Regions from separate parts of the Pedococcus sp. P2_E5 genome, predicted to be linked through region 1. Evidence: predicted binding sites of a transcription regulator. Region 1 holds the regulator's gene; the other holds the start of a gene.

Region 1 (4,142 bases):
CAGGTCCCCGGCCGCGGCGCGCAGCTGCTCGGGGGTGTGCAGCAGCGCCGGGTCGGACGGGCCGCCGACCCCTTCGGTCAGGTTGCGCAGCCCGTGCCCGACGACCACCAGCGCACCGCCCGGCGCCAACCAGGTCCGGGTGCGGGACACCACGTCCGAGGGCAGGTGCAGGTATGACACGAGGACGAGGTCGTAGTGCACCTGGGGCGCCGGGTGCCAGGAGCGGGCGTCCGCCACCACCCAGTCCACCCGGATCCCGCGGCTGGAAGCCTCCTTCTCGCCCTTGGCCAGACCCACGGCAGAGAAGTCGACCGCCGTGACCCGCCAGCCCTTCGCGGCAAGCCACACGGCGTGACGGCCCTCGCCGGCGCCGAGGTCGAGGGCGCGGCCGGGTGGCCAGCCACCCACGATCCGTTCCACCTCGGCGTTGGGCGTCGCGCTCCAGACGTGCGCCTGGGCGGCATACCGCTCGTCCCACAGGGCCTGGCGATCGGTGTGCCCACCGCGGTCGGGGTCGGGCAGCTTCGCGTCGCCGGCCGAGCCGGGAGCGCCGTGGCTGTGACCGTGCTCGTGGTTCATCCCCCTAGCATCGCCGATATGAGCAGCATTGCCCCGGACAGCGGCCGCGCAATCGTCGTCCGCGACGCGACGCAGGCAGACCTTCCCGCCATGGCCGCCATCTACGACGACCAGGTCCGCACCTCGGTGGCGACCTTCGACACCGAACCCCGCGGCGCGGCATACCTCGGGGAGAAGCTGGCGGCCGCCGGCGCGGGCAACGTCGGCAATGTCGTCCTCGTCGCCTGTGCGGACGAGCAGCTGCTCGGGTACGCGTTCTCCGGCGCCTTCCGCCCGCGGCCGGCCTACGACGGCACCAAGGAGGTGTCGGTCTACCTCGCGGAGGGCGCCCGCGGTCGCGGCCTCGGCCGGACCCTGTATGCCGCGCTGCTGGCGCGGCTGGACGCCGCACCTGATGTGCACACCCAGGTGGCGGTGATCGCCCTGCCCAACGACGCGAGCGTCGCGCTGCACGTGGCGTGCGGTTTCGAGCGGGTGGGCGTGCTGCGCGAGGTCGGGCACAAGTTCGGTCGTTATGTCGACACTGCCTGGTACCAACGGATGACTCCGCAAAAGTAGGGCTGGCGCGTCGCCCCGTCTCTTGGCACCCTCGAAGGAGCATCTTTCGCACGCTGTGGAGGTTGGGAGATGGGCGCCACCGGAGCCGGGCCGTTCGAGAACGACGACGCGCTCGACCTGCTCGACGAGCTCGAGGAGTCCGAGCACGAGGTACGACGCAAGAGGGTCGAGTCGGCCCTCGACCAGGTGGTTCGTGCGCGGGGGTACATCGAGGCGCCCACCATGTCGCAGGCAGTGGCGGCCGCGGTGCTCGTGGCTGCGTGTGACGACTTCGAATCCGTCGTGGGAGAACGCAATGTGCCCTGGTGGGTCGACGAGGAACCCATCGAGGTGGACGAACAGCTCGAGGAGCTCGCCACCCGGGCGCTGCACCGGGCCCTGCAGTCCGACGACAACGAGCTCTGGGAGCTGTGGGCCGACGGTGACGGCGGCGAACGCTTCGCCACGAGGATCACGCACTACCTCGACGCGCTGGGTGACTGACTGGTTACTGCCTGGGTGACTGACTGGGGGACTGACCCGTCGCCCGGCAGACCCCGAGCACCGCGTCGATCTGGTCCAGGTTCAGCTGCGAACAGGCGTGGCTCGCGGCGTCGATCAGGTCCGCGAGCAGTTCGATCTCGGATCCGAGCACCTGGTCGGTGAGATCGGGGTCGGGATGGGCCTCCATGTGTAGAGAACGGTTGGAAGAGTCGCCTGTTACGGGGCGCAGAGCAGGCAAGCCTGGGGGGCCTTCTTGAGTCCGTTCGGGTGATGGGCCATCAGCCGAACGGACGAGGCGCGAGCCGCGCTGAGCCCACAGCGGTCCGGACACACGTGTGCCGCGGAGCGCGCGAGGCGCTCCGCGGCACACGTCGCCGGGACTGAGGGTCGAGCTCAGATCCGGCGAAGCACCGCCGTGACCTTGCCGAGAATCGTGGCGTGGTCTCCGTCGATGGGGTCGAAGGCGGCGTTGTGCGGCATCAGCCACACCTTGCCGTCCTTGCGCTTGAAGGTCTTGACGGTGGCCTCGTTGTCGAGCATCGCCGCGACGATGTCGCCGTTGTCGGCCGTGGGCTGCTGGCGCACGACGACCCAGTCGCCGTCGCAGATCGCGGCCTCGATCATCGAGTCACCGACGACCTGGAGGAGGAAGAGCTGCCCCTCGCCGACGATCTGGCGGGGGAGCGGGAAGACGTCCTCCACGGTCTCCTCGGCCAGGATCGGCACGCCGGCGGCGATGCGCCCTAGCACGGGCACGTAGGTCGCGGCAGGGCGCTGGTCGCCCGACCCGGTCTCGTCGTAGGTCGCGGTCTCGTCCTCGGCCGAGGCGCCGCCGCGGTAGCCGCGCATGTCGGCGGGGGAGTCGGGCGAGACGACCTCGATCGCGCGCGGCCGGTTGGGGTCGCGGCGCAGGAAGCCCTTGCGCTCGAGGGTGGACAGCTGGTGGGCGACCGAGCTGGGGGAGGTGAGCCCCACGGCCTCGCCGATCTCGCGCAGGCTCGGCGGGTACCCGCGCCGGTCGACCGAGTTGCGGATCACCTCGAGCACCCGTCGCTGCCGGACGGTGAGCCCGTCGCCGCGATCGCGGTCGGGCAGTTCCTTGACGTTGTCGTCGCTCATGCCGCTTCCTCACTTGAGCAGTTTCGGGTGCAGGTGCAGGTCAGGTGCCGTATGCCGGGTGCTCTCCGAGGCGTTGTCAGTGCCCTCTGATGTGCTTGCGGCATGAACACAGCGTATGGCCTTCGAACGCCTGTGCCAAACATGTGTTCGACGCGTGTCTTGATTGATTCGAACATGCGTGCTAGAAATCAGTCAAGCAGTTCTTCGCACATCCGTTCGAGGAGCGCCGCACAGAACGCCACAGCAACACCAACAGCAACAACAGCGCACGCCACGATGGAGGACCTGATGAGTGCAGCAGTCGCTTGGGACGTCGCCCCCGCACCGGTGCGGGTCCCCGTTCGCCCGGCTCGCCCCCGCCTGGTCTCGGTGCCCACCGGCGCAGAGGTCGTGGTGGCTCCGGCCGCCCCGTTGCGCCTGACCCGCGCCGCTCGGCTGGCGATCACGCTCACCGTGGTCATCGCAGCCGTGGCCCTGGCGATCGCCGTGTTCTCCGGCGGCGCGTCCGCCACCGTGATCGACCACTCCACCACGGTGCAGTCCGGTCAGACGCTGTCGCAGATCGCGGTCGAGCAGCTCCCGCAGCTGTCGATGGCCGAGGCGGTCGTCCACATCCAGGTCGCCAACGACCTCACCGACAGCAACGTCCACGCCGGTCAGACGCTCCTCATCCCCGCCGTCGGCTGAAGCCCCGACGGCCGCGTGGCCTACGCGTTTTGCGCTATGCGGTGACCGTTGGCTCTACGCGCTAACCCCGATGCGGGGCGGCTGTCGCGTGTAAGACGGTGGTCGGCATGCACACCACTACACGGATGGCGGCCGCTGTGGCCGCAGCTGCCGGGGCAGCGGCCTTCTCGGTCCTCCCGGCCACCGCCGCGGCGGGAACACCCACGTCGTTCACCGTCGACACCCAGTTCGTGGACGGGCCCAGCGACATCACCGCCGCCACCGGCCCTCTCTCGTCCTGCACCGAGGTCAGGGACCTCGAGAACTTCGGCGACCTGCGGACCCACAACCAGCTCGTCTTCAGCGGGGTCAAGGAGCTCACCTGCGGCACTGCGACGGTGACCATCGGCTACACCGCCTTCATCTCCATCCCCGCGTTCCAGAACGAGAACGTGCTCCCAGCCGGCGGCGGCTTCAGGACCTTCGGGGACTGGTGGGTCATCGACTCCACGCTGGCGGGTGTGAGCTCCGGCGGCGGCAAGCTGGCGGGCGACTCCCGCACCTGCACGCGGGATGCCGGCTCAGAGGGCTGCATCACCGACACCTTCCGGGGCTTCGTCTCCTAGACGCAGACGCAGCCCGGCGCGGGGGAACCGGCGCGGGGGCACCGGCGCGGGGGAGGGTGGCGCTCAGCGGTCGGCCCGCTTCGGCCGGCGTGCGGGGTGGCCCAGCTCGCC
Region 2 (4,142 bases), on a different contig from region 1:
GCTCCTGCTGACCGGTATCGGTGTCATCCCCCTGTTCTGGGTTGGTCGGTACTACTTCCGTGGCGACACCCAGATCGCGTACGTCGGCTGGTGGTACCACCTCGGCGAGCGTCTGCGCGATGGCGAACTCCCCCTCATGGAACCCTTGGCCTGGGAGGCCGGGAACTACGTCGCGGAGGGGCAGTGGGGTCTGTTCAGCCCGCTGACGATCCTCATCGGTCTGGTGACCACCGTGGTGCCCGACGTCGTCGTGTTCGTCACGGTTCTCAAGATCGGGCTGATCGTGCTCGGCGGTCTGGGTACGTACCTGGTCGTCCGCAGCTACGGAGCGCGCGAGCCGTTCGCGTTGGTGGCCGGACTCGTCGTGGGGTTCTCGGGCCAGTCGGTGTTCAACGAGTGGCCCTCGTGGGTCAACGGGCAGATGGGGGCCGCGTTGCTCCCGTGGGCGTGGTGGTTGACCCGCAGGGCCATGGCGGGGCGCAATCCTGCCGGCGCGTTGGTCCTGTGCTACCTGGTCGTCTCCGTGGGCTACGTCTACTGCGCGATGTACCTGACGGTGATTCTGCTGGGCTGCCTGGTCGACGCACTGATCTCCCGCTCCCGACGAGAGCTGTTCACGGTCCTCGGCCTGCTCGTCTTCAGCGGGTTGGTCACGGTGGCGGTGTACCTGCCGGGGGTGCTGACGGCGCCCCTCACCTCGCGCGCCCCGTGGGTGGTCGTCGGACGAGGCCGGCTCACGACGGACCTCCAGGGTCTCTTCACATCGATGTTGCCGACCCTGAAGAGGAACTACCTCGTGTGGCTCCTGCCCGTGGTCCTGTGGATGGATTTCGGGCGGCTCCGTCGCTCACGCCGCGACCTGACTGGGGCGCTCGTCTCGACCGTGGTTCTCACCCTCTGGGTGCTGGGTCCGAGCGCCGTCGGGCCGTTGCGGTGGCCCATGCGTGTGATGCCGGCCCTGATGGTGCCCCTCATCGTGCTGCTTGCCGTCGTGGCCTCACGATGCCTCCTGACGCGAGTCTCCCGGCTTCGCTTCCTCTTGTCGGTGGCTTGGGTGTGTGTCGCCGGTTATGTCGTCGTCGCCCGTGATCCGCAGCAGCTGGAGGTGGTGTTCGAGGGCGTGGTGCTGCTGGTGGTGGCGCTCTGGATGACGGCGTGGTCGCTCGCTCACCGGGGTGCACGAACGACAGTTGGCGTGGTGTCGGTGTGGACGGTCGCACTGTTCGTCGTCCAGTACGCACTTCAACCTGTGCCTCCGGCAGCCGACAGGCACATGCCGGCGGCGCCAACGCAGTACGGCGGCCGGATCACGTCGGCGTGGGGCGACGTCATGGTGCTGGGAAATGCGGAGAGCCAGAGCAACCAGAATCCCGCCATCGCCCACGACCTGCTCATCGGGTCGGCGTGGTACCTCGACACCAAGGATGTCCAGAACGGGTACACGACCATCAACTTCCGCAGGTTCCAGGACAAGTTCTGCCGGGTGTACAGCGGTGCCACGTGCACGAAGGCCCTCGACGCCCTGCAGTCGACGGAGCCCGGCACTGGGCGGCCGTGGATCGACCTGCTCTCGGTCAGCACCCTGGTCATGTACCGCCCGTCCTTCGCGAATTCGGACCTCACCCATCCACCCCCTGGGTGGAGTCTCTCGGAGAGCACGGAGTTCACCGTCGTCTGGAAGCGTGACGTGCGCCTTGCCACAGCCGGAGGGGTGGTGGCGACCTCCGCCCACCTCGCCGTGGAGGAGGAGTCCGTGACGGATCGCATGGTCAGGCTGCGAGTGACCGCGGTGGGGTCCGAGGGCGGCACGGTCACGCTCAGCCGACTCGCCTGGCCGGGCTATTCGGTCGAGGGTGCCGAGCTCGCGGATCCGGTCGACGGCATGCTCGTGCGGGCCGCTGTGCCTGCAGGGGCGGCCGGCTCGACGATCACCGTGCGGTGGGATCCGCCGGGGTGGAGGCTCGAGCTCTGGGCGCTGTGGACAGCCGTGCTCGCCGGGTTGCTCTGGGTCGTTCTGTCAGCGTCAGGGTGGCGGCGTCGCGGACCCCTCCGCCGCCGGGCGCCTACCAGCGCGTCTGCATCGCATCCGGGGTCCGGAACCAATGGGCGTCGGAGTGTCTGAGCGCTGCGGACGTCAGCAGACCTCTATGGGCATGGCGCCCGGTCCGCACACTCTGAGCAGTTCCTCGTAGGTCGTGCGGAAGACGGTGTGGCTGTGGCCGGCGGCCGCCCACACGTGGCGGTGGCGGCTGAGGGAGACGTCGACGAGGGTGCGGACCTGGCTGCGGTGGCCGACCGGCGCCACGCCCCCGATGGTGAACCCGGTCGCCGCGAGGACGAAGTCGGCATCGGCCCGGTCGAGGTGGTCGACGTCGTCGACGAGGTCGGCGACCTTGACCAGGTCGACCTTGTGCGCGCCCGAGGTGAGGATGAGTATCGGGCTGACCGTGCCGTCCGGGGCGTGGGCCCGGAAGACGAGCGAGTTGGCGATCTCGGCGGGGGTGATGCCCAGCGCGGCGGCAGCTGCGGCCGCGGTGCGCGCGGCGTCCGGGAGGGTGACCACCTCGGGGACGACGTGGTGGACCGCAAGGGTCTGCAGGACCCTGCGGACGGCAGGGTGGCCGGTGAGGTCGGGGGCCGACGTCGGCACGTCGGACGCTGTCATGGCCGAAGACTAGGGCCGTCCGGACACGCCTGTCACCAGTCGTCCACCAGGGGTTGACGGACTGTCCGTGGCGGGGTGTAGCGTTGTCCTTGTTCGAACACCTGTTCGAACTCGTGGTTCACGACGACGACCGATCCACCGGACACGGCCCCACACCGTGGCGGACGGTCACCCCGGGGACCACTGCGGCTCTGGCCCTGTGAGCAGGCGCCTCGACCCCGCCCCTCACAGGGCCAGAGCGCATCACCGTGTGATGCAGCCGAGCTGTGCCCCGGTGGCGCTGTGTTCCGGTGGCGCTGTGCCCTGCCCGGTTCTGTTCCACCCGTGCCCGCCGACATCACCATCACCACCACTGAACAGCCACCGCCACCCGAACCAGATCCCTGAAGGAGCACCTGTGGTCCGCCGCTACGAAGAGCCCATCGAGGTCCGAGAGGGCGCTCGCGAGGACCTCACCCCTGGCCTGGGAGAGGTGGCGGGGCGCGGCCCGAACGCCTTCGTCTGGCGTGGCCGGCTCTATGTCGTCCGGGCCGTGCTCGACCGCTGGCAGGAGCGGCGGCCGTGGTGGCGCGACGCCCGCGAGCGCGAGGGCACCGACGTGCTCACCGACGCGCGGGAGCGGCAGGTCTGGCGGGTCGAGGCGAGCGCCGGCCGACTCGCCGGGATCGGGGTCTACGACCTGTGCGCCGACCCCGCCAGTCACGCAGGCAACCAGTGGCGGCTGCTGAGGGTGGCGGACTGATGGGCGCCCGGACCGCCCAGGGGACGGCCACCGGAGCCGGCGCCACGCTCGACCTGCTGGATCGGGCGCGGCACTCCCTGCTCGAGGCCTGCCAGAGCGAGGAGGTCGCCCGACGCTATGACCAGGCACAGCTCGGCGCACTGCGCGCCGCTGCCGCCGTGGTCGCCACCCGCATCACCTCCACCCACCCGTCCGCGGGCCAGTCCGGTCCACGCAGCCTGTGGGAGCTGCTGCCCACGGTCGCGCCCGAGCTCTCCGAGTGGGCCGGGTTCTTCGACGTCGTGGGAGCTCGCCGCCACCACGACCACAGTGCGCGGGAGGCCGATGACCTGCTGCGCCAGTCCGAGCTCTTCCTCGACCTCGTCTGCCGGACCCTGGGCCTGCCGGTGCCCAGGTCGCCACACGACCACCTGCTGGTGCCCACCGCGCTAACCAGCACGGTGACGGCGGGGGCCGGCCCGTGAGCACCGAGTTCGCCCACCTGCACGTCGCGTCGGGGTTCTCGATGCGCTACGGCACCGCGACGCCCCAGGCGCTGGTCGAACGCGCAGCCCAGCACCGTCAGCCGATCCTCGCGCTCACCGACCGCGATGGTCTCTACGGTGCGGTCCGCTTCGTCCAGGCAGCCACCGCGGCAGGCATCGCACCCGTTCTGGGAGTCGACCTCGCGGTGGGCCCAGATGTGGTCGGTCCGGATGCGATGGGTCCGGCGATGGGCCCGGCTGCGGTGGGTCG

The links. The regulator LexA, encoded in region 1, represses DNA repair genes until DNA is damaged. The targets are predictions, from matches to a motif close to TCGAACANNTGTTCGA.
Region 2: AC1DVZ_RS09780 (YbaK/EbsC family protein) is a predicted target of LexA. The motif match lies at 2,759-2,774, and genes of this name have one in related genera.

The regions. Positions count from the first base shown of each region.
Region 1 is NZ_JBFUEP010000046.1:24,095-28,236, reverse strand. Features, by position in the region: gene AC1DVZ_RS15380 (class I SAM-dependent methyltransferase) at 1-579, opposite strand, end outside; gene AC1DVZ_RS15375 (N-acetyltransferase family protein) at 598-1,137, shown strand; gene AC1DVZ_RS15370 (DUF4259 domain-containing protein) at 1,207-1,620, shown strand; gene AC1DVZ_RS15365 (hypothetical protein) at 1,625-1,807, opposite strand; gene lexA (transcriptional repressor LexA) at 2,014-2,739, opposite strand; gene AC1DVZ_RS15355 (LysM peptidoglycan-binding domain-containing protein) at 3,028-3,426, shown strand; gene AC1DVZ_RS15350 (hypothetical protein) at 3,534-4,031, shown strand; gene AC1DVZ_RS15345 (winged helix DNA-binding domain-containing protein) at 4,095-4,142, opposite strand, start outside.
Region 2 is NZ_JBFUEP010000024.1:7,704-11,845, reverse strand. Features, by position in the region: gene AC1DVZ_RS09785 (hypothetical protein) at 1-2,122, shown strand, start outside; gene AC1DVZ_RS09780 (YbaK/EbsC family protein) at 2,135-2,665, opposite strand; gene AC1DVZ_RS09775 (DUF6504 family protein) at 3,063-3,407, shown strand; gene AC1DVZ_RS09770 (SAV_6107 family HEPN domain-containing protein) at 3,407-3,871, shown strand; gene AC1DVZ_RS09765 (DNA polymerase III subunit alpha) at 3,868-4,142, shown strand, end outside.